Regions from separate parts of the Halomonas sp. NPDC076908 genome, predicted to be linked through region 2. Evidence: predicted binding sites of a transcription regulator. Region 2 holds the regulator's gene; the other holds the start of a gene.

Region 1 (15,551 bases), on a different contig from region 2:
CGCGTGCGAAGCTGACTAAATCAAGAATCTCATCATCATTACGCCCCTTCAGCAGTACGGCATTAAGTTTGATTGACGTAAAGCCAGCCTGGCGTGCTGCGCGGATACCGGCGATCACTTGGCTTAGGTCACCTGTCCGGGTTAATGCTTTAAAGCGCTCGGGCTTGAGCGAGTCGAGGCTGATATTGAGTCGATCTAACCCGCCTTGCCGCAATGCATCGGCATGTTTGACAAGCCCTGAGCCGTTGGTGGTCATGGCCAGCTCGCGCAGGCCTTCCAATTCACCGAGTTTTTGCACTAGCGTTAATACGCCCTGGCGTACCAGCGGCTCCCCGCCAGTTAGGCGGATTTTTTCCACCCCCAGCTCGACGAAGGCCTGCGACAGCGTGGCTATCTCTTCAAGGGTAAGTAGTTGGGCCCGAGGCAGGAAGGTCATCTCCTCAGCCATGCAATAAACACAGCGAAAATCACAACGATCAGTCACCGATATGCGCAGGTAACGCACCGTACGGCCAAACCCATCGACTAGCGCACTCATTCTGAGGGCTCCTCTGCTTGGGCACTGGTGTTAACGGGTAGACGAGCTATGAGCCCTTTCACTTCGGCCGTGACCTCTTCAACGGTTTCCTCATCATAAAATTGGCCCCGCCGCTTGCGCAGGCCATTTTCGTAGAGTTTTACATGCTCGGTGGGTGTAACACCTGCTTTGGAGAGACAGTGGCTGGCGCAATGCATCTGACACCCGTCGATGGCTACGATCGGCCGCCCGCTACGGGCTGTACGAACCAGGCCAGGCACACCACCACCTACGCCCGCAATGCAGGACATTTCTGCCTCCCCTGCATGATCAAGACGCAGAGCGACACTATTGGCAAGTTGCGCAACATCAGAGCAGCCGGAGCAGGCATATACCAATGTGCGTGGTTTGTGGTGTGAAGACATACCCTCTCCTTGAATAGGCAAACAATATCAGCCGCCGCTGTGGGTATAGAAGCTCATACGGAGAACTGATTAATGGGGTAGTAGTGGTAGGCGCTCCCTTCGACCACATCTGTTGCGGGGGTAATCATTAAATAACCATCGGCTTGGCTAGCCGCGCTGAGCATATGTGACCCTTGCCCGCCTGCTAATTGCGCCGCCGGCGCCCCGTTTGTCCAGTCCAGTGCTACCCGTAAGAGTTCGCTCCGCCCTTGGGGGCCGCGCTGAGAAAAGCCTGCTTTTACGGGGAAACACTGAAGTGCGGCAACAAATCTACCTTGCATGGCGTGAATAAAAGGCAGCGCCAGCAGTTGCCAGCCTACCAGGGATGCCACGGGGTTACCCGGCAGCGCAATAAGCGGCGTGACAGAAGATGGCGCCGAGCCAAGATAACCGAACGCAAAGGGTTTTCCCGGTTTCATCGCGACACCATGAAAATGTAGTCCACCGCGCTGCTCGATCACCGGACGAACGTGGTCCTCTTCGCCTACCGAAACGCCCCCGGTGCATACCACCACATCCGCAACGGTTTGGGCATGGTCAAACGCCTGATTCAGCGGCTGGGGCGAATCAGCAATGACGCCAAGATCCAATACATCGCACTGCGCTTGGGCTAGCAGTACGTTGAGCATGGTTCGGTTACTGTCATAAACCTGCCCTGGCGATCGCTGTGCTCCGGGGGCAATCAGTTCATCACCGGTTGAGAGTAGCGCCACCCGCAGGCGTCGTTTAACAGTAACAGTACTTATTCCGTGACTTGCCAGCAGCGCAATCGATGCCGCTGTAAGCGTCTCACCCGCTGCCAATAGCGGGGCGCCTACGCAAGTCTCTTCTCCCTGACGGCGAATATTAGCGCCTACTGCCAGGTTACCTTCGAGATGAATATGTCCGCGCTGATCCAGCGTGACCCGCTCTTGAGGCACCACCATATCGGCCCCCGTGGGCACTGGCGCGCCGGTAAAAATACGTGCGCAGCCGCCTGGGGGCAGCAACATCACATCCGCCCCGGCGGGTACTCGCTGAAGCACCGGCAGCCCTTGTCCATCAGGTGCAGACTGGTAGTCGGTTAGACGCAGCGCGTAACCATCCATTGCGCTATTGTCCACCCCCGGCATATCGAGAGGAGCGACCAGCGTTTCTGCCAGCACTCGCCCTGTCGATTGTTCTAGGGTGATGGTTTCTACTGCATTAATGGGCGTGGCTGCGTCGATAAGCCGTTGGCGCGCATCAAACAGATCTAACAAGCCGGGCGTGACTATTTCTGCGCAGTGACAGTTCATAAGCGCTCCACCTCATTGGAAGAAGTCGCTGTGTGACGTCCACTGCACGGGGTCGCTGAAGGCAGCACCATGGCGGCGAAGTTGCAGGGCCGAGTGCGGGCGTCCAGCTGCAAAGCAATAATCCTGTCCCACGCCAAGGCACACGCTTTGGGCGAACCGGGCATCGCAAATATCATCGTTCGGTTGGCCACCCCCGCTACGGCGCGAGACTGGATCGTCGCTGTGCCGATTGTTTTCAGGGAGTAGTGGCGGAACAGCTCGCCATACCCCTCAATCGCTTTGTCGAACAGCGGTATCAACGCCTCGGGAGTGGTATCCCGGGCGGTAAAGCCAGTGCCGCCATTAACCAGAATCGCGTGGACATCCGTTCGAGCAATCCACTCCGAGACCACGGCACGAACCTGGTAGATATCATCAGAAACGATGCGCCTCTCGACCAGGATATGGCCGCTTTCGCTCAGATGTTCAACCAGCAGGTCACCGCTACCATCCTCGTCGAAACCACGGGTATCGGAAACCGTTAGCACCGCGATGCCGAGCGGAGTGAAAAGAGCATCTACAGGAACATGGGACATCAAGCCTCTCCTATTAGCTTTGCTATTGCTTCAAGCTATTGCATCAAGCTGCCGCCAGCATCGTCATCCAGAACAATCCCTTCGACGCCTATTTCGCTCTCTAACGCCAGCAAATAGTGACGCAGCGCACGTCGAGTTGCCTGTTCCCGTAGGCTATGGCGCACCCGGTCAATCACTTGATCGAAAGGTAACGCCCTACCGTCTCGCCGCTCGTCAATACTCACCACATGCCAACCATAGCGAGACGCCAAGGGGCGCTCGTGTAGACCTTCGGGTAAGTGCTGCAAAGCGCGATCCAACTCCGGAACAGTCTGCCCTGACACCAGCCAGCCCAAATCACCATCCAGCTCTTTTGAAGGGCACGCGGAGTGGTGTTGGGCGAATTCAGCAAAACGTTCGGGTATTAGCGTGAGTTGTTTAATCAGCTTCTCTCCAAGTTGGCATCCTTCGTCGCGCCCCTGTGAGTCATCGGGCGCCGCTGCCAGCAGGATATGCCGAACGCGCAATTGGGAAGGTTCGCTAAAGCGCTCACGATGCGTGTCAAAAAAGCGACGGCAGTCCGCCTCTTCAGGCTCGGGGACTACCAGCTCCTGTTCGAGCAAGGCAGCAATCGCAGCGTCCTCTTGAGCTTCCGCTTGCCCTTGGGCCGACCACAAACCCAGTTCAATGGCCCGCTGGCGCAGCAGCTCTTTAACCACTAAGGCGCGCGCCGCTTGAAGCTGGGCCTCCCCCGCCGTTTCGGCGGGGTGATACTGCATCTCTAACGCAATGGCTTCTTCATCGATACCGGCGTTACCGACACGCACCGGCGGTGGGGAAACGCCCCCAGGGAGTTGTTCAATATCAATCATCTGCATGGTATTTCTCCTCTACGTCTGGCCGAGCACAAGCCAGTTTTTAGCCGCGACGGCGTACCAGCTGGTACCTACGTGTGATGTATCCGAACGGCACGCTCCAAACGTGAACCAGACGGGTAAAGGGGAATAGCAGGATGATGGTCAGGCCCACGAAGATGTGCAGCTTGTAGATCCACGAGACCTCTTCCATGTAGTTGGCAGCGCCGCCGCCGAAGAAGACGATTGCCTGGGCCCAACTCGCCAGGGTGACCATCATTGCGCCGTCCATGTGGCCCAGCGAGAAGAGAATGGTGACCATGCCCAGCGCCGCCTGGAACACGATCAACCCCAGGATGGCAGTATCCATAACACTGGAAGAAGCCCGCACCCGAGCGTTGGCGATACGGCGATACAGCAACATAGCGCCCCCCACCAGGCACATGGCACCAGCAATACCACCGATCACGATGGCCAGCAGTTGCTTGGTGCTAGCGAGCAGGAAACGGTCGTAAACCCAGTGCGGCGTCAGCATGCCGAACAAGTGGCCAAAGAAAATCACGATGATGCCGATATGAAACAAATTGCTGGCCAGACGCATATTCTTCGATGACAGCATCTGGCTGGAACCGGTCTTCCAAGTGAACTGGCCATGGTCGTAGCGCATTAGGCTGCCGATCAGGAAGACCGTGCCAACCAGATAGGGGTAGTAGCCGTAGATAAGGTGATTTAAATAAAGCGCAATCGCGTCAAACATGATCTTTCTCCTTTAACGATTGGCAGGGTGAGAATTAGTGGCAGGCATGATGCGTACCGGCTGGCTCTGTACGGTGTGTTTGCGCTCGGCCAGACGGCGGCCTTCGGCGGACTGCAGCGCACAATCCTCGTCTGAGGAGGCTGAAAAGCGCACTGCCTCTTCTTCCCATACTGCATCCAGCGCTTCGGGGGTGTTGTCGGGCACCTCTTTTTTAACCTGTAGACGGTGCTCTTCCACATCGCCCTCAGCCCCCACTAACGCCAGTAGTGAAAGCGGTACCAGGGCGTGATCAGCTCCCCGCTCTTCCAGCCGCGCGGTGAGCAGCGCCAAGATGTGGCGTATTTCGCCCAGCCAGCGACCGATCTCCGCTTCATCACACAGTGAGAGATACTCAAGAAACACCGGCAGGTGGTCGGGCAGTTCCCGAGCGTCCAGCTCGAAACCGGCCGCGCTATACTCGGCCATTAAATCCACCATGGCCTGGCCACGATCGCGGGACTCGCCGTGAACGTGTTCAAATAGCAGCAGCGACGTAGCCCGACCCTTATCGAACATGGCGACGTATTCGGCCTGCAGCTCAAGCAAGTCACCATCTTGGAGACGCTGACACCACACCATTAGCGACGACTTGAGAGCCGCCCCCAGGCGGCGCTCGGCATTGAGGATTTCGATGAGTTCACCGCAAGCATCCTGCAGTTCCTGGGTCGGGTAATCGAGCAAACGGGCCAGCACACGCAGGCTGCGCATGCCCTGTAACGGCTCGAACGACGGCTCTACTGAGATCGGCGATTGGGTAGCAGCTTCAGTCATGACGAGACTCCTCAAGTTGTGGCTGCGGGTCGAAGACCTCTACCGGTTTTACCAAAACGCTGGTCTGCTTACGGCCGTTAAACAGGTTGGGCTGGCTCTCACCGTGGCAACCATCACCAAAGGTGAAGCCACATCCTCCCCGCTCGGGGAAGGCTTCGGTGGCCATTTCCCGATGGCTGGTGGGGATCACAAACCGATCCTCGTAGTTGGCAATAGCCAAGTAGCGATACATCTCTTCCACCTGAGCGACACTAAGACCGACCGCATCCAGCACCTCGGCATTCGGCGCGCCATCCACATGCTTGCCGCGCATGTAAACGCGCATCGCCATTAAGCGCTTTAGTGCCAACACAACGGGCGCCTCTTCGCCTGCAGTCAATAAATTAGCTAGGTACTTCACAGGGATACGCAGCGATTCGATCTTGGGCAGGATGCCATCGAACTCGACATGCCCCGCCTCGGCGGCGGACTGAATCGGTGACAGCGGCGGCACGTACCACACCATCGGCAGCGTGCGGTATTCAGGGTGCAGCGGCAGCGCCAAGCCCCAATCGATGGCCATTTTGTAGACGGGCGATGCCTGAGCCGCTTTGATAACGTTGTCCTGAATGCCATCTTTTTTCGCCTGGGCAATCACTTCCGGGTCATGCGGATCGAGGAAGATGTCGCACTGGCGGTGATAGAGGTCGCGCTCGTCCGGCGAGCTTGCTACTTCCTCAATACGGTCGGCGTCGTAAAGCAACACACCGAGGTAACGAATGCGACCTACACAGGTCTCTGAGCAGATGGTCGGCTGGCCGGCCTCAATACGCGGGTAACAGAAAATGCACTTCTCAGACTTACCGGTTTTCCAGTTGTAGTAGATTTTCTTGTAGGGGCAGCCAGAGATACACATCCGCCAGCCACGACACTTGTCCTGGTCGATCAGAACGATACCGTCCTCTTCCCGCTTGTAGATCGCACCGCTGGGGCACGAGGCCACGCAGGTGGGGTTCAAGCAGTGCTCGCACAGGCGCGGCAGATACATCATGAAGGTGTTTTCGAACTGGCCGTAAATATCCGCCTGCACCTTGTCGAAGTTGGCATCTTTACGCCGTTTGGCGAACTCAGTACCTAGGATCTCCTCCCAGTTGGGGCCCCACTCGATCTTCTTCATGCGTTCGCCGGAAATCAGTGAACGGGGGCGGGCCACCGGCTGATGCTCGCCGATCTTGGCGGAGTGCAGGTGCTGGTAGTCGAACGTGAACGGCTCGTAGTAGTCGTCCATTTCAGGCAGGTCGGGGTTGGCGAAGATGTTCGCCAATACCCGCCACTTACCCCCAATGCGCGGTTCAATCCGACCATCTGTACGGCGCATCCAGCCGCCTTTCCATTTAGCCTGATTCTCCCACTCTTTGGGGTAGCCGATACCGGGTTTGGTCTCGACATTGTTGAACCAGGCGTACTCCATACCTTCGCGACTGGTCCAGACATTTTTGCAGGTCACCGAACAGGTGTGGCAACCAATACACTTATCAAGATTGAGAACCATGCCTACCTGGGAACGAATTTTCATTTCACGGCCTCCTGAACGCTGTCATTGCCTTCACCATCCAGCCAGTCAACGTGTTTCATCTTGCGCACTAACACGAACTCATCGCGATTTGAGCCGACGGTGCCGTAGTAATTAAAACTGTAAGAGAGCTGCGCGTAGCCACCGATCATATGGGTAGGCTTGGGGCAAACTCGGGTAACCGAGTTGTGGATGCCACCCCGGGTGCCGGTAATCTCAGAGCCGGGTACGTTCACCTGGCGCTCTTGGGCGTGGTACATCATCACCATGCCATCTTTGACGCGCTGGCTAACCACCGCCCGCGCAGCAATCGAGCCGTTGGCGTTGTAAACCTCGATCCAGTCGTTGTCCTCGATATCAATCGAGGCAGCGTCAGCCTCGGACAGCCATACCACCGGGCCGCCGCGGTTAAGCGTCAGCATCAGCAGGTTGTCCGAGTAAGTGGAGTGAATCCCCCACTTCTGGTGTGGCGTGAGGAAGTTCAGCGCCTTGCTCTTGAAGCCGTTGTCGGCAGGTAGCGTGAAGCCTTTGGCCGCTTTGGTATCGATGGGCGGGCGATAGACCAGCAGACTTTCACCGAAAGCTCGCATCCAGGCGTGATCCTGATAGAACTGCTGGCGGCCGCTCACCGTGCGCCATGGAATTAGCTCATGAACGTTGGTATAGCCAGCGTTGTAAGAGACGTGCTCATCCTCAAGACCCGACCACGTGGGGCTAGAGATGATCTTGCGTGGCTGGGCGACCACATCGCGGAAGCGGATCTTCTCCTCCTGCTTAGGCGTCGCCAAGTGGGTGTGGTCGCGCCCGGTAATTTTGGAAAGCGCTTCCCACGCTTTTACTGCCACGGCGCCGTTGGTTTCCGGAGCCAGGGTCAGAATCATCTCGGCGGCATCAATAGCGCTGTCGATCAGTGGGCGCCCTTTATGCGGGCCGTCCAGCTTGCGATGGTTGAGCTTACCCAGCAGCTCGACTTCAGCATCGGTGTTCCAGGCAATACCCTTGCCGCCGTTGCCAATACTTTCCAGCAACGGTCCAACAGAGGTGAAGCGTTCGTAGGTCTCGGGGTAGTTACGCTTGACCTCGATCAGCGAAGGCATGGTTTTACCGGGAATCGGCGCGCACTCGCCTTTTTTCCAATCCAGTACTTGCGGTTGGGCCAGTTCACCCGGGGAGTCGTGCTGCATGGGCAGGGTGACCAAGTCGGTCTCTTCGCCCAGGTGCCCTACGCATACCTTGGAGAACGCCTTAGCAATCCCCTTGTAAATATCCCAGTCGCTGCGCGATTCCCAGGCTGGGTCGGTGGCCGCGGTCAGTGGGTGAATGAACGGATGCATGTCGGAAGTGTTGAGGTCGTCCTTCTCGTACCAGGTGGCCGTAGGCAGCACGATATCCGAGTAGAGACAGGTGGTGGACATGCGGAAGTCGAGGGTCACCAGCAGGTCGAGTTTGCCTTCCGGCGCCTCTTCGTGCCATTTCACTTCTTCGGGTTTCTGGCCACCGAAGTCACCCAGGTCTTTGCCCTGGATGCCATGGCGGGTCCCCAGCAGGTACTTGAGCATGTACTCGTGACCTTTACCGGAACTGCCCAGTAAGTTCGAGCGCCAGATGAACATGTTGCGCGGGAAGTTCTGGGCGTTGTCCGGATCTTCCGCGGCAAAGGCCAGCTCACCACTTTTAAGTTGCTGCACCGCGTAGTCAGCGGTGGACATGCCCGCGGCTTCGGCTTTTTTGGCCAGGCGCAGTGGGTTAGTGCCCAGTTGAGGTGCTGACGGCAGCCAGCCCATGCGCTCAGCGCGCACGTTAAAGTCGATCAGGCTACCAGGATAATCCTCAGCCTTGGCCAGCGGCGAAAGGATCTCCTTGATCTCCAGCTTCTCGTAGCGCCACTGGGAGGAGTGGTTGTAGAAGAACGAGGTAGAGTTCATATGGCGCGGCGGACGCTGCCAGTCGAGGCCGAAGGCCAACGGGGTCCAGCCGGTTTGCGGGCGTAGCTTTTCCTGACCCACATAGTGCGCCCAGCCACCACCGCTCTGGCCGATACAGCCGCACATGACCAGCATGTTAATCAGGCCGCGGTAGTTCATATCCATGTGGTACCAGTGGTTCATACCGGCACCGACGATGATCATGCTACGCCCGTTAGTTTTATGGGCGTTGTCGGCGAACTCACGAGCAATACGGGTGCACTGCTCAGCCGAAACGCCGGTGATTTTCTCCTGCCATGCAGGGGTATAAGGGCGAACCTGATCAAATGAGGTCGCACCATCATCTTCGCCGTCGCCGACAAAGCCACGGTCGATGCCGTAGTTGGCACACATCAGATCAAAAACGGTGACCGCAAGCATGTCGCTGCCATCGGCTCTCTTCAAGCGCTTGGCGGGCAAGTTATGGAACAGAAGGTCATCGGCGGCGCCAACACCAGCCCCTTTGACATGCTCAAAGTGCTCGTGCTCGATGCCACCGAAGTAAGGGAACGCCACGCGCGCGACGCTATCGTGGTGGTTGGCCAAACTGAGCAACGGCTTTATTTCAGTGCCTGCGGCGTCCAGCGATTCCAGGTTCCATTTGCCCACTTCGTCGCCGGTTTCGCCCCAGCGGAAACCGATGGAACCGCGTGGTACCACCAGCTGGTCGCGGGTTTCGTCCCAGGCGACAGTTTTCCACTCGGGATTGTTTTCCTGACCCAGGGCGGCATCAAAGTCGCTGGCCCGCAATTGGCGACCCGGTGCGAAGCTGCCGTCTTCACGCGCTTCTAATTCCACCAGGAACGGCATATCGGTATAGCGGCGCACGTAGTCGGTGAAGTAGGCACTGGGATTATCGAGGTGGAACTCTTTGAGGATCACGTGGCCCATGGCCATTGCCAGGGCGGCATCGGTGCCCTGCTTAGCAGAGAGCCACTCGTCGGTGAGTTTGGAGACCTCGGCGTAGTCCGGGGTAATCGAGACCGTTTTGGTGCCTTTGTAACGTACTTCGGTAAAGAAGTGGGCATCCGGGGTACGCGTCTGGGGCACGTTGGAGCCCCAGGCAATAATGTAGCCGGAGTTGTACCAGTCAGCGGACTCAGGTACGTCGGTCTGCTCGCCCCAGGTCATCGGTGACGCCGGCGGCAAATCGCAGTACCAGTCGTAGAAGCTCATGCAGACACCGCCAATCAGCGAGAGGTAGCGGCTACCCGCGGCGTAGCTGACCATCGACATGGCAGGAATCGGCGAGAAGCCGATAATCCGATCGGGGCCGTACTGTTTGGCGGTGTAAACGTTCGAAGCCGCGACCAGCTCGTTGAGCTCGTCCCAGTTACCGCGAACGAAGCCGCCCATGCCGCGAGCACGCTTGTACTGTTTGGTCTTGGCGGGGTCTTCGACAATAGATGCCCAGGCATCTACCGGGTCTGGGTTAGCCTTGAGCGCTTCGCGCCATAGCGCCAGCAGCGGCTTGCGCACTAATGGATACTTGAGGCGGTTAGCGCTGTACAGATACCAGGAGTAGCTGGCACCGCGGGGGCAGCCACGCGGCTCATGGTTAGGCAGGTCGGGACGGGTACGGGGGTAGTCAGTCTGCTGGGTCTCCCAGGTCACCAGACCGTTTTTGACGTAGATTTTCCAGCTACACGAACCGGTGCAGTTCACACCGTGGGTGCTGCGGACCACTTTGTCGTGCTGCCAGCGGGCACGATAACTATCTTCCCATTGGCGGGATTCGCTGCGCAGTTCGCCGTGTTCGTTGGCGAAGGGCTCGCGGGCCTTGCGGAAGAAATTCAGCCGATCTATGAAGTGACTCATGGTCGATCTCCAGGCTCCTCGGAAATTTGCATTACCCGTCAGGCGGGTTCCATGAAGAGGAGTCTGCGCGATCGACATCAGAATTACTGCGTGATTACCTCCATATACACCCCATCTACCCCCAAGGTGATAGAGCAGCAAATGTTTAGGAATAGATGAGGGGCAGCCTTAGAAATCATACGGTTCGCGAGTAGCGATTTTCCTTCGGCGTTAGGTAGGCATCAAACGCCATGGCCAGGTTGCGAATCATCAACCGGCCCGAAGGCAACACTTCGATTTCTTCTTCACGCAGAGCGATCAGGCCGTCATCGGCCATCTCTTCCAGGTCTTTCAATGCCTTGGCAAAGTAGCTACCAAACTCGATGCCATGGCGAGCCTCGATAGCGGCGAACTCAAGACGCCCATGACACATCAGTGTATTGATGACATCGCGTCGCAGGCGATCATCGTCGCTAAGCCGGTAGCCACGAAAGACGGGCAGGCGCCCTTCGTCCAGGCGGTGCTGGTACTGGGCCGTCTCCTTGACGTTCTGACTGTAGGTGTCGCCCACCTTGCCGATGGAAGTAATACCCAATCCGATCATGTCGCAGTCGGCGTGGGTGGAGTAGCCCTGGAAGTTGCGCTGCAGCGTGCCGTTTTCACGGGCTAGGCTCAGCTCGTCATCCGGCAAGGCGAAGTGATCCATGCCAATGTAGACGTAACCCGCGCCGGTCAGGCGATTGATCGTTAACTCCAGCAGTTCCAGCTTTCGTTCTGGCGGCGGCATATCCTCGGGGCGAATCAATCGCTGAGCCTTGAACAGCTCAGGTAGATGGGCATAGCTGTAAGCAGCAATGCGGTCCGGTTGCAGATCAATAATCTTGGTCAGCGTGGTATCGAAACTCGCTACCGTCTGCAGCGGCAGGCCATAGATTAAATCCACACTGACCGATTCAAACCCGGCGTCACGGGCTGCTTTCACCAGAGATACCACCTGCTCTTCGCTCTGGTCGCGATTGACCGCTTGCTGCACGTCGTGATCAAAATCCTGTACGCCGAAGCTCAAACGATTAAATCCCAGTGCGTACAGTTCATACACCTGCTCAGGGGTCACGGTGCGCGGGTCGACCTCTAACGAGAATTCGCGCTCTGCAGGCGCCGCAAAATGAAAGGCCTCGTCTAACGCTGCCATTAACTCGCCTAGCTGGGGGTTGCTCAGGTAGGTCGGGGTGCCACCGCCAAGGTGCAATTGAGTCATCCGCCGGGTGCTATCGAACAGCGCCCCCTGAACGCGAATCTCCTGTTTCAGCCACTGGAGATACTCAGCCGCCCGCTCGGTGTTGTGGGTAATGATTTTGTTGCAGGCACAGTAATAGCAAAGACTTTTACAGAACGGGATATGCACGTAAACCGACAGTGGCTTTGGTTCACTGGCCTGGTTACTGCGCTCGGCAGCACTTCGATAGTCATCCTCAGCAAACGCCGCCTGAAACTGCGGAGCGGTAGGATAAGAGGTGTAGCGGGGTCCCGGACGGTCATATTTTTCGACCAGGGGGCGGTTGAACAACGGTTCATTTCGCATAATCGGGAAAGGTCTCTGAAAAGGGGCTTTGAACAAGGTTTTTGAAAAAGATCTCTAAAAGTGAGCGCAGCAAGCGCTGGTTAATATTCATAAAGTATACGTTTTAAAAAACACCCTGCATCCATCGTGACGCCTCTGCTTTGTTCACTACGCCTTGAAAACCTCCCCATAATGATCTGAGTCAAAGGGCGGCAATAAATAGGTGACTAAAATGCTCGGGTTTTCAACTTAAGGAGTCTTCGCAATGGAGCTTGTGTGCCCTGCTGGCAACTTGCCCGCCCTGAAGCGTGCGGTAGATGAGGGGGCCGATGCTGTCTACTTCGGTTTTCAAAATGCCACGAACGCTCGCCAGTTTGCTGGGCTTAACTTCACCGACAAACGCGCCCGTGAGGGTGTCGATTACGCCCATAAGCACGGCAAACGAGTATTTTGCGCGATTAACACCTACCCCCAACCCGATGGCTGGCACCAGTGGACCCGCGCTGTGGATCAGGCTGTCGATCTGGGCGTGGATGCTTTGATCCTCGCCGATATGGGGCTGTTGGATTACGCCACTCAGCACCATCCTGACGTGGCACGACACCTATCTGTTCAGGGGTCGGCGACCAGCCATGAAGCACTGCGCTTCTATCATGAGCACTTTGGCATCAAGCGCGCCGTACTGCCTCGGGTGTTATCGATTACTCAAGTACGCGACCTGGCCAAGCAGACGCCGGTGGAACTCGAAGTGTTTGCCTTTGGTAGCCTGTGCATCATGGCCGAAGGGCGCTGCTATCTATCTTCTTACCTCACCAGCGAGTCACCCAATACACGTGGCGTCTGCTCGCCAGCGGCTCATGTCCGCTGGGAAGAAACGCCTCAAGGTCTAGAGTCGCGTCTTAACAACGTCCTGATTGATCGCTACGCCGAAGGTGAACGCGCTGGCTACCCAACTCTGTGTAAGGGGCGATTTGAGGTAACCGGCGAGACCTATCACGCCATTGAGGAGCCCACCAGCCTCAATACCCTGGCACTACTACCAGAATTGCGTGAACTGGGTATTAGTGCGGTAAAAATTGAAGGACGACAGCGCAGCCCCGCTTATGTGTCGAAGGTCGCAGGCATTTGGCGCCAGGCGCTGGACCGCCTCGAAGACGCGCCAGGGCGCTTTCATCCAGAGCATGCTTGGATGGCCGGTCTTGCTGAGCTTTCCGAAGGCGCCACTACTACGCTGGGCGCCTACGAGCGTCGCTGGAAATAGGAGTTTGCCATGACGCCCCCCACTGCCCTGCAACTGTCGCTGGGTCCGGTACTCTTCTACTGGACTCGGGAGTGCTACGCCGACTTCTACCGTGAGGCGGCCGATTGGCCGGTAGAGATTATCACCCTGGGAGAAACGGTCTGCTCGCGACGCCGCGACATGAAACTTGACGACTGGCTAGGCATTGGCCGCGAACTCACTCAGGCAGGCAAACAGGTGGTGCTCGCCAGCCAAACCTTGATTGAGTCCGAGGCCGATCTGCGCGATTTGCGCAAGCTCTGTGAAAACGGCGACTTCATTGTTGAGGCTAACGATCAAAGCGCCCTACAACGCCTTTCGAATGCCGGGCTACCGTTCATCGCCGGCGCCGCACTCAATCTTTACAACCCGGCCACCTTGGGCGTTATGAAGCGGGCTGGGATGCAGCGTTGGCAGGCACCGGTGGAAATGTCCCGGGATGACCTGACTCAACTGATCGCCGACTGCCATCAGGCAGGAGTAAGCCAACCCTGCGAAGTGTTTGCCTACGGTCACTTACCTTTAGCCTGGTCATCGCGCTGCTTTACCGCGCGACGCCACCAGAAACCCAAAGACCGCTGTCAGTTTGTTTGCCAGCAGTACCCCGAAGGCTTGGTGCTGCGTTCGCAAGAGTCCCGCAACGTTTTCAACCTGAACGGCATTCAAACTCTCTCAAGCGCCTGCCAGGACCTTCGTCATGAGCTTCCGGTCATGGCCGAAATGGGGGTATCGGTGGTGCGTCTCAGCCCCCGAGCAGAAGGCATGGCTGAAGTGGTCAGCGCCTTTAACCAAGCCCGCCAAGGCCAGCTGCCTACACCCGATCCATTATCCCTGGTTGATGCCGAGGTCTGCGACGGCTATTGGTACGGGCGTCCAGGCATGGACAATACCCGCAGCGTGGCTCACTAACGCAACAAATTAGTTTTGATGGCCCTGCTTTGCGGCAGGGCCATCACCGTTTAATCCCGCTATCATTGCAACCTACTGAACATTCATACAATATACTTTTTATAGCTGGATGACTTATAGCTGGATTACCCTCGGAGCAACGTAAACTCCATGCATCTCACCCGATTCACTGATTATTCGATACGCGTATTGATCTTTCTTGCTGCCAAGGGAGAGGAGCGCTCTACCATTCATGAGATTGCCGAAACGTTTGATATTTCACGCAATCATTTGATGAAAATCGTTCAGGAACTAAGCCAAAAACAGTACGTAACGGCTATTCGCGGCAAGAACGGCGGCTTACTGCTGACACGTGACCCCGCAACAATCGCGCTAGGCGAGCTGGTGCGGGAGATGGAGCATGACATGGCGTTAGTTGAGTGTTTTCATAGCGATAACGCCTGCATCATTACCCCGGCATGTCGACTTCAATCGATTCTTAAGGATGCGTTGTCGGCATTTCTAGACGTACTTGATCACTACACATTGGCTGACCTATTGGGCAATCAACAACCTCAGCTGGCGCGCCTCATGCGTATTCCTACCCTCAGTGTTTAGCCCTTAAGTGCTTAGTCCTTAAGTGCTTAGACCTTCAAAAATTAGCCCTCCTGCCCGTCGACTCGCGCCTGCATCAACGGCAACGTGTAGTGCACTAAAAATATGACGTAGGCCAAGCACCAGAGGATGATACTTAGCGTGTAGATCCAGTGGGTTATCTGGGGAAATAGCGCCAATACGGGTGCGCGCAGCAAGGCGGCTATTAACATTAATCCCAGCGCCATACCGATACCCGGTAAGGTGCGTATTGGCCGACCGGTATGGCCTAAAGAAACCCTGGCCATCATGGCTAACATCATGACACCCATCCCCCCGATACTCAGCGCATGAACCGCAAGCTCAGTGCGCATTAGCCCCATCAGTGCTAATACCCACATTACGAAGCCTAAGGGGATGAAGGCATAGCTGCCGTGCAATCCCCATAGCAATGGTTCGCGCCAGCTGTGCAGCCCACCCCAGCGTGCCATGCGAAGAGTGTTGGCCAATGCCGCTAAGACCATCGCCCCACCCATTAACATCGTAGGTACGGCAATACCCAGCATGATAGCCAGCTGCAGTAATACGACGCTCACCGTACTCGCCAGCGTAACACCTTCGAGTAAGGGAATAGGCTCTGGCTTGGTGCGCCCTAAACGGTTCGCAGTAAACATAGCAATCAC
Region 2 (15,551 bases):
CTCGTTGATCAGCAGTCCAGCGAGTGCGAAGCCGAAGCGATGGGCGCTGAAGATCCACTGTTTATTCTGTATACCTCTGGCTCTACTGGCGCACCGAAAGGTTTGAAGCATACAACGGGTGGCTACCTGACCTATGCTGCGATGACTCACCAGTATGTGTTTGATTATCAGGAAGGCGAAATCTACTGGTGTACTGCTGACGTTGGTTGGGTAACCGGCCATAGCTACATCGTTTATGGCCCGCTGGCGAACGGCGCTACCACGTTAATGTTTGAAGGCGTACCGAGTTATCCCACTCATGGTCGCCTGGGCGAGATCGTTGATAAGCACAACGTTAATATTCTTTATACTGCGCCAACTGCCGTACGCGCACTGATGGCCCATGGAGATAATGTGATGGATTCCAGTAAGCGCGATAGCCTGCGCTTGTTGGGTTCAGTGGGCGAGCCGATCAACCCAGAAGCGTGGGAGTGGTTCTATCGTGTTATCGGCAATGAGAAATGCCCGATTGTAGATACTTGGTGGCAGACAGAAACCGGTGGCATCATGATTGCCCCGCTACCAGGATCAACGCCGCTTAAACCTGGTTCTGCGACGATGCCTTTCTTTGGTGTTAAACCAGCGCTAGTCGACAATGAAGGTAAGATCCTTGAAGGCGCGACCGAAGGCAATTTGGTCATTCTCGACTCCTGGCCAGGGCAGGCGCGCTCTATCTGGGGCGACCATGAGCGCTATATCCAGACCTACTTTTCGACCTACGATGGCATGTACTTCACGGGTGATGGCTGCCGCCGCGATGAGGATGGCTACTTCTGGATTACCGGCCGCGTAGATGACGTCCTCAACGTTTCGGGCCACCGCATGGGTACCGCCGAGATTGAATCGTCGCTTGTTGCGCACAGCGCCGTCGCTGAAGCGGCTGTGGTGGGTTTCCCTCACGATATTAAGGGACAAGGCATCTATATCTATGTCACCCTGAATGACGGTATTGAGGCGACAGATGAACTCAAAAAAGAGCTGACGTTGTGGGTACGTAAAGATATTGGACCGATTGCTTCGCCCGATGTGATTCAGTGGGCACCAGGATTGCCGAAAACGCGCTCGGGTAAAATCATGCGACGCATTTTACGCAAGATTGCTGCTAATGAGTGTGATGGCTTGGGCGATACCAGCACGTTGGCCGACCCCTCCGTGGTGGATGAGCTGATTGAGCATCGTGCGAATCAGTAATGGCGACACCGCTACAGGCTGTTTAGCCTAAGGTGAACAGTGCCGGCCCACGTAGGTCGGCACTGTTGTTTTGTAGGTATGAGTTTATTTGTAGATAAGTTTTCAATGGCACCAGTTTTCAGTTGTATGAACGATCTATTATAAATTGTGCATGTGATGCTTGGGCATGTTGAAGCCCATGGGGTACCATGCTTCACAACCGTAAGAGCCTAGCGTCGCGGCGGCAGACAACCCCGCTGCCCGAGGAACCGGAGGAATATCCATGGCAGTAGCTCATAAGTTTATCGTCGCAGACGATCACCCGCTGTTTCGTGCAGCGCTGACACAAGCGTTACGCCAATTAGCCCCCCAGGCGGAAATTGTCGAAGCGGATACCATGGAAGCCACGACTGATGTGGTGAATCGCCACCCAGATGCTGATTTGATTCTTCTCGACCTGCACATGCCAGGAGCCCACGGCTTCTCTGGCCTAATTCAACTGCGGGGTCAGATGCCTGATATTCCGGTAGCGGTGGTGTCAGGCAGTGATGAGCCGTATGTGGTTCGTCGTGCTATTGACTACGGCGCGTCGGGTTTTATCCCTAAATCATCGTCACTACAACTAATTGCTGAGGCCGTAGGCGAAATCCTGCAGGGTGAAGTGTGGTTGCCAGAGGCGCTGGCTAACGTGCTGGAAGAGACCAGTGAAGAGGAGTCGCGCTTTGCTGAGGCGATTGCATCGCTAACCCCCCAGCAGTTCCGTGTCTTGAACATGCTGACGGAAGGCCTGCTGAACAAACAGATCGCCTACGAGCTAAGTGTCTCTGAAGCAACTATCAAGGCCCACGTGACAGCGATTCTACGCAAACTAGGCGTACATTCCCGTACCCAAGCGGTTATCGCTGCACAGAAGTTGGAAGTCGAACCGCCTAAAGTCGTTTCTTAAGAACTGAATAAGCCTTTGAGTAAATCCCGCAGGCGCGGCGCTTAACGCGCCGCGCGATTGGCTTGTAAGGTGCGGGTAAGTAAGGCACGCAGTGCGGCGGGTTTAACGGGCTTCAGCAGCAGTTGATATCCCGCCCGTTTAATCTCTTCAGCAACGGCTTCAGTACGATCAGCGGTAATCACAATCCCCGGTACTGCCCCCTCAAAACGCTCGCTCAATGCTTCCAGTGCCATTAATCCTGTGACTTCGTTATCAAGGTGGTAGTCCGCCAGGATAGCATCGGGGTCGCCATCCATATTGCGTAGAATTGATTTGGCCCCACCAATGCTGGTGGCAGTGAACACTTCGCAGCCCCAGCCGCTTAGCATGGCGGTCATGCCTTCTAGGATCAGCGTTTCGTTATCAATACACACAATCCGAGTGCTGCTAAGTTTATGACTGCCGCGCCGTGCCTGGGGTTCGAGATCGCTATCGCTGGCCTCGCGAGCGGCCACTATCGGCACGCTGACCGAGAAAACCGCTCCGCGGCCTACCGTTGAGCGGACTTTAATCGGATGGTCGAGTACCCGGCTCATACGGTCAGCAATCGATAGCCCCAGCCCAAGGCCTTTTTCACTCTCTTTATGGCGTGAAACCTGATCTAAGCGACGGAATTCCTGGAAAATCTCGGTGAGCTTGGACTCGGGAATGCCTGGGCCACTGTCCCACACTTCAATGGAAAGCCAGTTGCCTTGGCGCCGACAGCCTAATAAGACGCGGCCTTCTTGGGTGTAACGAATGGCATTGGATAAGAAGTTCTGCACGATACGGCGCAGCATCTGTGGGTCTGAGTCGACCCACAGGCGGGTCGGCACTACCTCTAAGTCGAGTCCGCGATCATCCGCCATCACTTCGAACTCAGCGCGCAGCGGACGGAAGATGTCCGATAGTGCGAAGTGGCTACGGCGGGGGGTGAGTGCGCCAGCATCCAGTTTGGAAATATCCAGCAGGGTGCTAAGCAGTTCCTCGGCAGCCTGCAGCGAGTTATCGATATGACCGACAATGCGCTGGGTATCGGTGGTAGTAACGTTTTGCATTAATGCTGAGGTAAAAAGCCGTGCCGCGTTGAGTGGTTGCAGTAAATCATGGCTGGCAGCGGCCAAAAAGCGTGTCTTAGAGGCGTTAGCATCTTCTGCCAATTGCTTAGCCTGGCGAAGCGCTAGCTCAGCCTCAGCACGCACACGGTTCTCTTGGCGCAGTGCCGCGTTCGCTTCAGAGAGCGCCTGGGTACGTTCGCGTACGCGCTCTTCAAGGGTTTCATTAGTCTCTTTAAGGGCAATTTCGGCCTGGCGGCGCTCGGTAATATCCTGATAAAGCGCAAAAAAGCCCAGAATTGATTGGCTGTCGCCAAAGTGGGGTGTGTAGGTGACCAGCATATAGCGCATTGCATCACTGACCCGCAGGGAGACTTCAAAGCTGACCCGCTCACCGTTTAGCGCTCGCGCCACCCAGGGCGCTCGCTCTTCCGCCTGTTGGATCTGCAGTACGTCTTGAAAGCGACGACCAATTACCGCATTACGATCGATACTGAAGGCCTGTTCATAGGCGCGGTTGGTAAATAGATAGCGGCACTCTTTATCAAAGTAGGCAATCAGAGCAGGCACGTTGTCGGTATAGATACGGATATTGTTTTCCGAGCGAATCAGCGCCTCTTCGATCCGTTTTTGCTGGGTAATGTCCTGATAGGTATACACAAATCCGCCGCCCGGCATGGGGTTGCCCTGTACTTCAAGCACGCTGCCATCCTGGCGGTAGCGCACATAACGGTGGGGCTGGCCTTCGCGAATATTGTCGAGCAGTAGCTGTACGTGCTCTTCCGGGTCACCTGGGCCATATTCGCCGTTGTGGGCGTTGTAACGGAAGATACGGTCAATGGGAGCGCCCACGCGAATCAAATGGTCAGGGAAGCGGAATAGTTCCAGGTAACGTTGGTTCCATACCACCAGCCGCAAGTTCTGGTCGACAACGCTGATGCCTTGATTAATGTTTTCGATAGTGGCTTGGAGCAGCGCCCGGTTGAACTCCAGTACCTGAGAGGCTTCATCGACGATTGAAATAACATCCGAGATGCCAATGCCGCGCCCTTGAAGCGCCGAGTTAACCACGATTCGCGCTGATGAGGCGCCCAGCACCGAGGCCAGAAAGCGTTCGGTAAATTGAATAATATCAATAGAGGCGCGAGTGCCATCGTCCAGCGGTTTACCGGAACGGCGTGCGTAATCTTCAAACGCCCGGTCAACTTGTCCCGCACCAAGAAAGCGCTCACACAGCACTTTTAAGTCGCCGACGGTAGTCGCCCCCGTCCAGGGGCGGTTAACCGAGGTTTGGCGTGTTTCTACGCTATCGACGAACAGTGAGGCTTGAATACGCTCAACCACCCGCTGGGAGGTGACCTGCGAAACAAAAATGTAGCAGAACAGGTTAACCCCAAGGGAAAGCATCACACCGTGGGTAAAGCTATCGCCCAGGTTAAGACCAAAGAGTGACGTTGGCGATAGCCAGTTAAGACCTAGCGGCCCTCCTTCAAGCCACAGCGTCGGTAGCACACCGGCATTAATCATGGCAGGCATGAGTAGGCTGTACGCCCAGATGGCGAAGCCAGCATTCATGCCCACCACTACACCGAGCCGATTGCCGCGCTTCCAATAGAGCCCACCAATCACTGCAGGAGCAAACTGCGCCGCAGCTGCAAATGACAGCATGCCGATAGATGCCAGTGAGGTGAATTCAGCAATTAGTTGGTAGAAGCCATAGGCCATGGCCAAAACGGCGACAATGGTTAGCCGGCGGGCGCGCAGTACCAAACGCCCGTAATCCCGGGCTTTGGTATCAAACCAGCGCAGTCGGAAGAGTGCCGGGATAACGATTTCATTGGAGATCATGATCGAGACGGCCACCGCCGCCACAATCACCATGCCGGTGGCCGCCGAGAAGCCGCCAATAAAGGTAAGTAGCGTTAGCCACTGATGGCCTGAGGCCATCGATAGCGCCAATACGTAGGTGTCGGGCTCTACACCGCTTTCGGAAAATAGCAGCAGACCCGCAGCTGCCAACGGTACGACAAAAAAGGCAATCGCCAGCAGATAGAGTGGGAATAACCAGCGGGCTTTGGTGGCATCGTCAGGGTGAATATTTTCGACGACGGCGACATGGAACTGACGCGGCAAACAGAGTATCGCCAGCATCGCCAGCAGGGTTTGTGCCCAGAAGCTTTGGCCAAAATCCTGATTGGCAAGCTGGCGCTGAAGTTCAAGCTGGCTTTCAGCGTGGCCCATTAACTCGCCTAAGCCACCAAACATGCCCCAGGTGACAAAAGCGCCGAGTACCAAAAAAGCCAACAGCTTAACCAACGATTCAAAGGCTACCGCATGAATCAATCCTTCGTGGTGCTCGGTGGCATCGGTGTGTCGGGTGCCAAACAAAATGGCGAAGATTGCCATGACGATGGCGACAAAGAACGCGGTATCGCCAAACAGCGGCGTATGGGTCACATCAGCGGCGTCGGTGAGCACGCTAAACGAGGTGGAAACCGCTTTTAACTGAAGTGCGATATAGGGCAGGGTGCCGACGAGGGCCACTAGGCTTGCAAAGGCGGCCAGCGACTGAGTTTTGCCGTAGCGGGAGGCGATAAAGTCGGCAATAGAGGTAACGTTTTGGTGTTTGGCGACGCGAATCATTTTGGCCAGTACAGGCCAGAAGAGTAAAAAGGTCAGGATAGGGCCAACAAAGATACTGGCAAAAGACCAGCCTGCGGTTGCCGCTTGGCCTACCGCACCGTAAAACGTCCATGAGGTGCAGTAAATGGCCAGCGCCAAACTATAGATAATCGGCCGCCGCCGAGAGGCACCATGGGTACGCGCACGGCGGTCTCCGTACCAAGCGATGCCAAATAAAACGGCAATATAGAGTAGCGATACCGCTACCAGTAGCCCGCCGTGAAACATGCCTCTCTCCCCGCCAGAGTGTGCGACCCGCTTATAACATTCGCTGTTTAAAAAGGCTTCATTCTAGGCGATATACATGGCTGTGTACGACCACTTGATACGCTTATATTGTTATGGACATACACTGTTTAGCAGCGGTGAGGTTTCACGCAATGTACGTATCTCTTCCAGAATCGGTTCGCGGGACTCTTTATTCAGAGGCACCAGTTCTCGGCTATCACAGTTCAGTAAATAGGGTTGGGTAATGATGATGTCGGTGTAGTGGCGTTCAAACTGATAAAGAATAAACTCTGCCAGAAGAGCGTCATCCTGCTCAATTAACCGAATGTTTTCACTATCGACCACGCTGAATTTGGTGGTCATGGGAATGGCAAAGGTCCACGGGCGCCATACCGCTGTTTCCGTATCACTGGAAATTACTGTGGTGGTTTCGGGGAGCTGTGCCTGCTTATGCTCAAACCAGGTGTACTCCACATGAACTTGATAGCCCAACATACCCAGCCCACCAAAAACCGGTACGATCCACGAAGGAAGTCGTTTAGCGCTTAGGGTGCGCAGTATCAGGCCAATCCCTGCGGCCGCAAGGCCTGCAAAAATGGCGGCAATCAAATGCCAGATCATAAAATATCCTTACTAGAAGCCATCTCTAAAAACCTTTTCTAAAAGCTTTTTTAAAAGCATCGGGCCTCCCTAAGGAAGCCCGATGGTGAGGTCAGTTCCAAAGCGTGGTCACTGCAGAGTGCTAACACGCCAGGAATTGATTATGACTTAATGATTGATCGCCATACCAGCACCTTTGGGGTAGCGAACGCTTTCCACTAGATCCTGGATCTCTTGTGGTGGCGCTTTCGTTACACTGGAGACCGCGAAGGCGACGGCGAAGTTAATCATCGCGCCTACGGCACCAAAGGAGAGCGGGGAGATGCCCAGGATCCAATTGTCAGGCGTGTTCGCCAGCATATTGGTGCCCGGCACGAAGAACCAGCCCAGGTAGGTGAAGATGTACAGCAAGGTACAAATCAAGCCTGCCAACATACCGGCAATCGCACCCGCGCTGTTCATCCGCTTGGAGAAAATACCCATCATCAGTGCAGGGAAGAGCGATGCACCGGCGATACCAAAGGCCAACGCCACCGTTTGTGCCGCAAACCCTGGCGGATTAAGACCCAGGTAAGTGGCCAGCAGTATAGCGCCACCCATGGAGATCCGAGCTGCCAGCATCTCGCCTTTCTCGGAAATCTTCGGATTGATCATCGTTTTGATCAAGTCATGACTGATGGCCGAAGAGATTGCCAGTAGCAACCCTGCTGCAGTAGATAGCGCCGCGGCGATACCGCCTGCTGCAATCAAACCGATGACCCAGCCGGGGAGGTTGGCAATTTCAGGGTTAGCGAGTACTAGAATATCGTTGTTTACCGTCAGCTCGTTGCCTTCCCAACCACGCTCAGAGTAATCGACAGCGTCGTTATACATCTGAATACGGCCATCGTTGTTCAGGTCGTTGAAGGTAATTAAGCCTGTGTCTTCCCAGGTGCGAAACCACCCAGGACGCTCTTCGTAAAGAATTGGGTTTTGCGCTGCCTCTTCATAGTTCTCTACCTGCCCCGCCATTTCTGGATACACCGTAGTAGCCAAGTTCAGGCGTGCCATGGAGCCTACTGCAGGCGCAGTGAGGTACAGTAGTGCGATGAACACCAACGCCCAGCCAGCAGACCAGCGGGCATCAGCGACCTTAGGTACGGTGAAAAAGCGAATGATAACGTGGGGCAAGCCAGCAGTACCGACCATCAGCGACAGGGTGAACAGCACCATGTTCAGCTTGTTGTCCACATCAGCGGTATAGTCCTGGAAACCAAGCGCGTTAACCACCTCATCCAGTTTTTCAAGCAGCGGTATACCTGATTCAGTATGTGTGCTGAACATGCCGAACATGGGGATGGGGTTGCCCGTCAACTGGAAAGCAATAAATACCGCAGGAATGGTGTAAGCCACGATCAGTACGATGTACTGCGCCACCTGCGTGTAGGTAATGCCTTTCATACCGCCGAAAACCGCGTACAGGAAGACGATCAATGCCGCCAGCCAGATACCCCAGGTGTTGCTAACTTCCAAAAAGCGTGAGAAGGCAACGCCTGCACCGGTCATCTGACCGATAACATAAGTAACGGATGCAATAATCAAGCACACGATCGCGACGAAGCGAGCAGTGTTGCTGTAGAAGCGGTCACCGATAAAGTCTGGCACGGTGAACTTGCCGAACTTACGTAGGTAAGGTGCCAACAGCATCGCGAGGATAACGAAGCCGCCGGTCCAGCCCATGAGGAAGGTAGAGTTGGCATATCCTCCTGACGCTAGCAACCCCGCCATCGAGATAAACGATGCTGCTGACATCCAATCCGCCGCAGTAGCCATACCGTTGGTGATCGGGTGAACACCGCCGCCTGCGACGTAGAAGTCTTTTGTCGAGCCGGCGCGCGCCCAGATCGCTATGCCTATATATAAGGCAAAGGAGGCACCGACGAACAGTAAGTTAATTGCAAACTGGCTCATGCTGGCTTACTCCCCAAGGCCAAATTTTTCATCGAGCTTGTTCATCTTCCAGGCGTAGAAGAAGATCAGAACAATGAAAGTCAGAATAGAACCCTGTTGTGCAAACCAGAAGCCCAGGTCAGTACCACCAATTGGAATGCCCGCTAGCAGCGGACGGAAAAGGATAGCGCATCCATAAGAAACGAACGCCCAAACAACCAGGCATCCGAAAATTAAACGGACGTTAGCTTTCCAGTATTCAGCAGCATTAAGATTGTCGTCTGCCATTGTGTTTCTCTCCACTTGTGATTTTTAAGGTTTGGAAAGTTCACTAGGAATAGCGTGTGATCCATTAGGGTAATCGCACGTCAGAAACCACTCGAACCGAGAGGTGATGAATCAACTTTGTGTCGGTTTGTCACCTTGTTATTAGAGACAAAATCTCGAGTTAGTTAGTGACTTGCGATTACCCCGCATGACTCATTGTTAATACTGGGCAATAAACACCAAAAAATAAATCCCAGACTTTGGTATCAATAAACACATTGTGAGTAAAGGTAGAGTTGCATGTGGTTGAAAATAAGCACTTTTGGGTGCTTTTTAAGCGACATTAGGCGATATTGGTGTAGGTATGGGACGATAGTCTAGTGGGTAAATAAAGCGCATTATTTGCTACTTTAAATAGAGCGTTTATTTTTTAAGTTAATCTGGGTTAGCTAGACTCAATACTTTAGTAGCGTATCAAACGTCGCTTCGACGTTAGCGTGATAGCTAAAGGTATAACAAGGTTCTACTTGCCACTTGGGAAGTGAATCCTTTATACCCGTACCATCACCTTCACATAATAAGTGATAACAGTTTTTGAAGCGTTGGGGTAGGGCGAATGATACAGGTCGCCGTGTTTATTTATTTTCTCTAATTTTTTCTAGCTCGCCTTTAGTTGAATGAGGTTATGTACCATGGTCGATGTGGATCTGTCCCAGCTGCCGTTTACGCTTCTTGACGATGAAGGGCGCGACCATATACGTCGTGGCATTGACCTTGCTTACTTTGATCGTGACGAAATTATTCTCGAGACCGGGCAAGCGGGCGAGTTTGTTTTTCTGATTCATAAAGGCGAAGTAGCTGAAATAGACCCCACGCTACCCTCTTCCAGTGCGCGCATCGGGCACTATACGGCGGGGGATGTGTTTGGGGCGATCAGTATTCTTAATGGTAAAAGCCGCTATCGCTTTAAAGCAGAGCAGGAGTGCCTTTGTTACCTAATGCCTAAAGCGCTGTTTCAGCAGCTTTGCCGCCACTACCCTGATTTCAGCAATTTTTTTCGCCAATCACTGACCCACAAAGCACGCCTGCTGACGGAAAAGCGTGCTGAGGGTGGCATCACCATGGCGGGCTTTATGCTGGCCAAGGTGAGCGAGTGCATGCGCGAACCATTACTGATGGCGGCTTCGACCAATATTTCCAGTGCTGTGAAGCAGCTTAACGAGAGTCACGCCGATAGCCTGCTGGTAGAGACCCAGGGCCAGCTTGGCATGGTCACTAAAACCGATCTTCTCAATGGGCTGGTGTTGGGCGGCTGTGTGGTTTCCTCACCGGTGGATAAGGTTGCCCACTTTAATCTGGTGACGGTCGAGCCAGATCAGTACCTGTTTGAAGTATTGGTACGCATGACGCGCCATAAAGTGACGCGGGTCGTCGTGTTAGAGAAAGATGTTCTTAAGGGTGTTGTAGAGCTTACCGATGTACTCAGCTACTTCTCCAGCCGTAGCTATGTGGTGAGCTTACAGGTTGAACAGGCGAAGAGTTTGGAGGCGCTCTCGGCGGCCAGTCAGCGCACCCCGGAACTGGTGAAGGCGCTAATGGCCCAGGGTGTTAAGCTGCGCTTTGCCATGGATCTGCTCGCGGCGCTCAATGGCCGCATCATGAGTAAAGCGTGGGAATTTACTATCGCGCAGGGCTATCGCGAGCAGAGCTGCCTGATGGTGATGGGCAGCGAAGGGCGCGGCGAGCAGATTCTAAAAACTGACCAGGACAACGGCTTGATACTGGCCGATGGGACGCAGTGGCCTGACCTTGCTAATCACATGCAAACGCTGACCGAAACGCTGATTCAGCTAGGCTACCCGCCATGCCCTGGCAACATCATGGTATCGAACCCCGAGTGGGTAGCCACGGTATCCCAGTGGAAAGCCAATATTGCCAAGTGGGCGCATGAGCGTGACGGCGACAGCTTAATGAAATTAGCGATTATGCTTGATGCCCACGCTGTGGCGGGCAACCCCAGCTTACTTGAAAGCGTGCGTAACGAGCTATTTGAACGCTGCTCTGGAGATGAACTGCTGCTCTCATACTTTGCTCGTACAGCGCTACGCTTCTCAACGCCGCTGACGCTATTTGGGTCGTTGAAGAAACCACAGCACGGTATTGATATTAAAAAAGGCGGTATTTTCCCCATCGTTCATGGCGTGCGCACCATGGCGCTTGAGCGGCGTATTAAGGCCACCTCAACGCTTGACCGATTAGACGCACTGGCCGCCGATGGCCGTTTGGATCGACGCTTTGCCGATGACCTGGGTGAAGCGTTAGCACTGTTTTCTGAGCTGCGTCTTAAACAACAGCTAAGTGCGTTGGATATGCCTATCAGTGCTCAAGTCGATGCTCAAGAATCGAATTCTCAAAAGAGCAACCGTGCTAACCGCGTTGTAGTGCAAACACTCTCTTCGCTTGAGCGTGACCTTTTGCGTGAAGCGCTACATATAGTAAAAGACTTTAAACAACGGCTTTCTCACCGTTACCACTTGGAGTATTCGTGAGCGGAATGCGGCTGTTAGATCGACACGTGACGCTCTTTAGCGGTTCACTGCGCACGTTGCTACGCCGCGAAAGCGACCGTCGGCGCTGCGCTGACTCGCCCTATGCTTGGCTATTTCAGCCATACATGGGAGATGAGCTTGTGGCCATTGCCTGTTATGTAACGCCCACCTCGTCGTCTCCGCTGATTAGCTTGGCTGCAGTGGTATTGAGCCAACAGCAGGTACGTACCAGTCATGCTTTTGTGATGACACTGGGCACGCCGGAGCATATCGAAAGCGCAACGCTGCGCCGTCATCAATTGCTGTACCAGGCAGGCGATATAGTGCCGCCCAGCAGTGAGAGCTTGAGCGCCCTCGTCGAGTTTATTGGGAATCGTCCGATTATTGGCTGGCAATTAGATAAACGGATTAGCACCTTAAATGTAGTGTTAAGAGCAACACTAGACTTTGCATTGCCCAATGCTCAGGTCGATGTCGCTAAACTGCATCAGCGCCAACTACGTCGTTCACACCCACAGGTTGAGCTCCCCAGTACCTTTGCAAAGGCGTTGGCGTGCTGGCAAGTGCCTAGGGTCGGCATGCAAAGTGTGTTGGGTGCAGCGACGGCCAGCGCGCTGCTGTATATGCGCCTACAACGCATTATGGCGGAAACAGATTAGCGGGGAGAGTTTGGGTCAGGCGAAGAGTATTGCTAGAATGGTGCCCAATTATGCCTTTCTAGCGCTTTTCACCATTTCATCGGCAGTGCTTATATCATGCAATCTCTTGATCATTTCGACCCCGCTCATTTTGATGCTACTGGCTTGGATCCTGTTGAGGCAGCCCCCGTTGATACTGTCCAAGATCTATCAGAGCAGGCTGATGCCAAGCAGAAGCGTGAGTTTAATAAGCTACAGAAGCGCCTGCGCCGAGAAGTGGGCAACGCGATTATTGATTACCAGATGATTAACGAAGGTGATCGGGTGATGGTGTGCCTTTCCGGTGGCAAGGACAGCTATACCATGCTGGAGATTTTGCGCAATTTGCAGCGCAATGCGCCGGTCAATTTTTCGCTGGTAGCCGTCAACTTGGATCAAAAGCAGCCGGGATTCCCAGAGCATGTGCTGCCAGCGTATCTGGATAAGCAGGGCGTGGAGTATCACATTGTCGAGCGTGATACCTACTCGGTAGTGAAGGAGAAAACCCCAGAAGGCAAAACCACCTGCGCGCTTTGTTCACGCCTGCGGCGCGGCTCGCTATATGGTTTTGCCGAAGAGATTGGCGCCAATAAGATAGCCTTGGGCCATCACCGGGAAGATATTCTTGAAACACTTTTTTTGAATATGTTCTTTGGTGGTAGCTTGAAAGCCATGCCCCCCAAGCTTTTATCCGATGATGGTAAAAACATCGTCATTCGGCCACTGGCGTACTGTAAAGAGTCAGATATTGCAGAGTTTTCGCGGCTGATGCAGTTTCCGATCATTCCCTGCAACTTATGCGGTTCACAACCTAATATGCAGCGTCAGGTAGTGAAGGAGATGCTCGCCGAATGGGACAAGAAATTCCCTGGCCGTTTGGAAAGCATGTTTAAAGCCGTCACTAATATTGCACCTTCGCAGTTGGCGGATCGCAGCCTGTTTGATTTTGCAGGCTTGGAAACGAAGCAGGCTGAGCTGTTAGCTGGGCGCATTAACGCCTTTAATATCAGCTAACCGTTTGCTCTTCTTCTTCGGCGAGGGTGATTAAACGCGGCATATCGAGAATATTGACCTCTCTACCTGAAACCGCCACCACGCTCTGCTGCTGGAAGCGGCTTAAAATACGGCTGACCGTTTCCACAGCTAAGCCAAGGTAATTACCGATGTCGGCTCTGGGCATGGAGAGTCGAAAGCTATAAGGCGAGTAGCCCCGGTGGCGAAAGCGATCCGACAGCGTGATCAAAAAGGTGGCCAGGCGCTGGTCGGCGGTTTTGCGCGATAGCAGGCGCATCATGCGGCGATCATCACGTAACTCCTTGCTCATACTGCGATACAGCTGTCCGCGCAGTTCGGGGAGCTCTTCCGAGAGTAAATCCAAGCGATCAAACGGGATCTCGCAGACGGTGGTTGTCTCCAGGGCGATCACGCTACCGGGGTACTGCTCTTCATCGATACCATCTAGCCCCACCAGTTCACTGGGTAGATAGAAGTTGGTTAGCTGCTCGCTGCCGTTACCTTCGGCGGTCATCTGTTTCAAGCTGCCCGAACGAACGGCGTAAACGCTGGTGAAGGTGTCGCCTTGCCGAAACAGTGGCTCACCTTTTTTCAGCGGTGAGCGTCGTCGAATAATAGCATCGAACTGGCCCATATCGTCCAGCTCAAGGGCAAGCGGCAGGCAAAGTGAACTCAGACTGCAGGTTTGGCAGCGAGCTTCGTGCGGTAGCGAGCGGCGATGGCTCATAGGTTCCAACATGCTTTGCTCCTTGCGTTAGTTACGCTGATATTATACGGACCGCAACTAGTATGGGAGCTTTCGCACCCTAGCGACAAGTTGATTAAACAATCTTAGAGTAGCGCTGCCCTGTTTGCCCAGGTAGATGGGCATCGAACGCCATGGCTAAATGGCGAATGAGCAGCCGCCCTATGGGCGTTGCGCTAAGCTGGTCGCCACTTCGGGTTAACAGGCCATCTTTCTCGGCGCTCTGCAGACGCTCAAGGGCAGCCGCAAAGTAACGCGGTGCATCAATATTCCAGCGTTCACTGACGGCGGCCAGGTCGATGCGCATATCGCACATCAGTCGCTCAATAACGTCCCGACGAATCAAGTCGTCTTCGGTTAAGCGCAGCCCCTTTACAGTGGCTAACTGGCCTTGATCCAGTGCCGCCTCATAGCGGGCAAGGTCGCTTGGGTTCTGCGCATAGACATCGCCAACCCGTGAGATAGCTGATACGCCAAGGCCGATTAAGTCGCACTGGGCATGGCTTGAGTAGCCCTGGAAATTGCGTTGCAGTGAGCCCTCGTGCTGAGCAACGGCCAGGCTGTCATCCGGGCGGGCAAAATGATCCATACCGATATGCACGTAGCCTGCTGCTGTGAGCATCTCAATGGTAGTGCGCAGAATTGCCAGCTTCTCCTCGCCACCCGGTAAATCGTCCTCACTAATGCGCCGCTGTGGGGGGAAGCGCTCGGGCATATGAGCGTAGTTAAACACCGAAAGGCGAGCCGGGTTGAGTTCAATGACTTGGCGTAAGGTGTCTGCAAAGCTCTTCTCGGTTTGAAAGGGTAAGCCGTAAATCAAATCGAGGTTAAGCGAGCGAAACCCGAGTCGGTGGGCTTCCTCCATCAACGTTTCAGTCAGTACTCGGGGCTGAATACGGTTAATGGCTTTCTGGACCAGCGGGCTTAAATCCTGAACCCCCAGGCTAATACGATTAAACCCCAGCGATTGAAGATGGCGCAGGGTAAAAACGTCTGCTTCGCGAGGGTCTATTTCAATCGCATAATCGCGCTCGGGAGACTCAGAAAGTCCAAACCGGGCATGCAAACGGTCAATCAGATCGCCCATCTGATTCAAGCTTAGAAATGTCGGCGTACCGCCGCCCCAGTGTAACTGCTCGACCGGCCGCGAGGTATCAAGGTGGCGAGCGGTAAGCACCATTTCGCGGTCTAGTCGGCTCAGGTAGGGCTCCGCCAAGGCGGTATTTTTGGTGGCAATCTTGTTGCAGGCGCAATAAAAGCAAATTTTACGGCAGAATGGGACATGGACATAAAGCGAGAGCGCGCGTTTGCCCGCGTTGCTGCGCTCTAAGGCCTGAGTTAGGTCGCCAGGGGTAAACTGCTCATTGAATGATAGCGCCGTGGGGTAAGAGGTATAGCGTGGGCCGCTGGTATCGTAACGGCGCACCAAGGCTTCATCCCACACCGGTTGCGTGGGCTCTGCCACACTAGAGGGTGCACAAGGTGAAGCAGCAAGGGCATGAACGGTCATTGAGAGGCGCTCCAGCGTTAGGGACTGCCGCTAGCCTAGCCCGTAGCAAAAGGGTAAATGTTGAGCCATGTCATACTAATGAAAAGTATGTGCCGTGAGCATCCAGAGCTGCCAAAGCGCAA

The links. The regulator FNR, encoded in region 2, switches genes on or off when oxygen is low (the NO sensors DNR and NnrR bind a similar motif). The targets are predictions, from matches to a motif close to TTGATNTANATCAA.
Region 1: a site for FNR is predicted at 12,300-12,313, ahead of hemN (oxygen-independent coproporphyrinogen III oxidase). Genes of this name have one in related genera too.

Annotation. Positions count from the first base shown of each region.
Region 1 covers NZ_JBNNIW010000001.1:204,137-219,687, forward strand. The annotation lists gene moaA (GTP 3',8-cyclase MoaA) at 1-538, opposite strand, end outside; gene ACQKE4_RS00915 (putative zinc-binding protein) at 535-942, opposite strand; gene ACQKE4_RS00920 (molybdopterin molybdotransferase MoeA) at 996-2,258, opposite strand; gene moaB (molybdenum cofactor biosynthesis protein B) at 2,255-2,833, opposite strand; gene ACQKE4_RS00930 (peptidylprolyl isomerase) at 2,869-3,690, opposite strand; gene narI (respiratory nitrate reductase subunit gamma) at 3,731-4,423, opposite strand; gene narJ (nitrate reductase molybdenum cofactor assembly chaperone) at 4,436-5,233, opposite strand; gene narH (nitrate reductase subunit beta) at 5,226-6,788, opposite strand; gene ACQKE4_RS00950 (nitrate reductase subunit alpha) at 6,785-10,567, opposite strand; gene hemN (oxygen-independent coproporphyrinogen III oxidase) at 10,743-12,128, opposite strand; gene ubiU (ubiquinone anaerobic biosynthesis protein UbiU) at 12,373-13,368, shown strand; gene ACQKE4_RS00965 (U32 family peptidase) at 13,378-14,295, shown strand; gene ACQKE4_RS00970 (Rrf2 family transcriptional regulator) at 14,446-14,892, shown strand; gene ACQKE4_RS00975 (NnrS family protein) at 14,934-15,551, opposite strand, start outside.
Region 2 covers NZ_JBNNIW010000015.1:27,568-43,118, forward strand. The annotation lists gene acs (acetate--CoA ligase) at 1-1,230, shown strand, start outside; gene ACQKE4_RS10735 (hypothetical protein) at 1,369-1,494, opposite strand; gene ACQKE4_RS10740 (response regulator) at 1,493-2,155, shown strand; gene ACQKE4_RS10745 (NahK/ErcS family hybrid sensor histidine kinase/response regulator) at 2,197-6,138, opposite strand; gene ACQKE4_RS10750 (hypothetical protein) at 6,250-6,759, opposite strand; gene ACQKE4_RS10755 (sodium:solute symporter family protein) at 6,907-8,688, opposite strand; gene ACQKE4_RS10760 (DUF4212 domain-containing protein) at 8,695-8,955, opposite strand; gene ACQKE4_RS10765 (DUF294 nucleotidyltransferase-like domain-containing protein) at 9,627-11,483, shown strand; gene ACQKE4_RS10770 (DNA polymerase III subunit epsilon) at 11,489-12,142, shown strand; gene ttcA (tRNA 2-thiocytidine(32) synthetase TtcA) at 12,239-13,174, shown strand; gene fnr (fumarate/nitrate reduction transcriptional regulator Fnr) at 13,167-13,913, opposite strand; gene hemN (oxygen-independent coproporphyrinogen III oxidase) at 13,996-15,429, opposite strand; gene ACQKE4_RS10790 (sulfite exporter TauE/SafE family protein) at 15,505-15,551, opposite strand, start outside.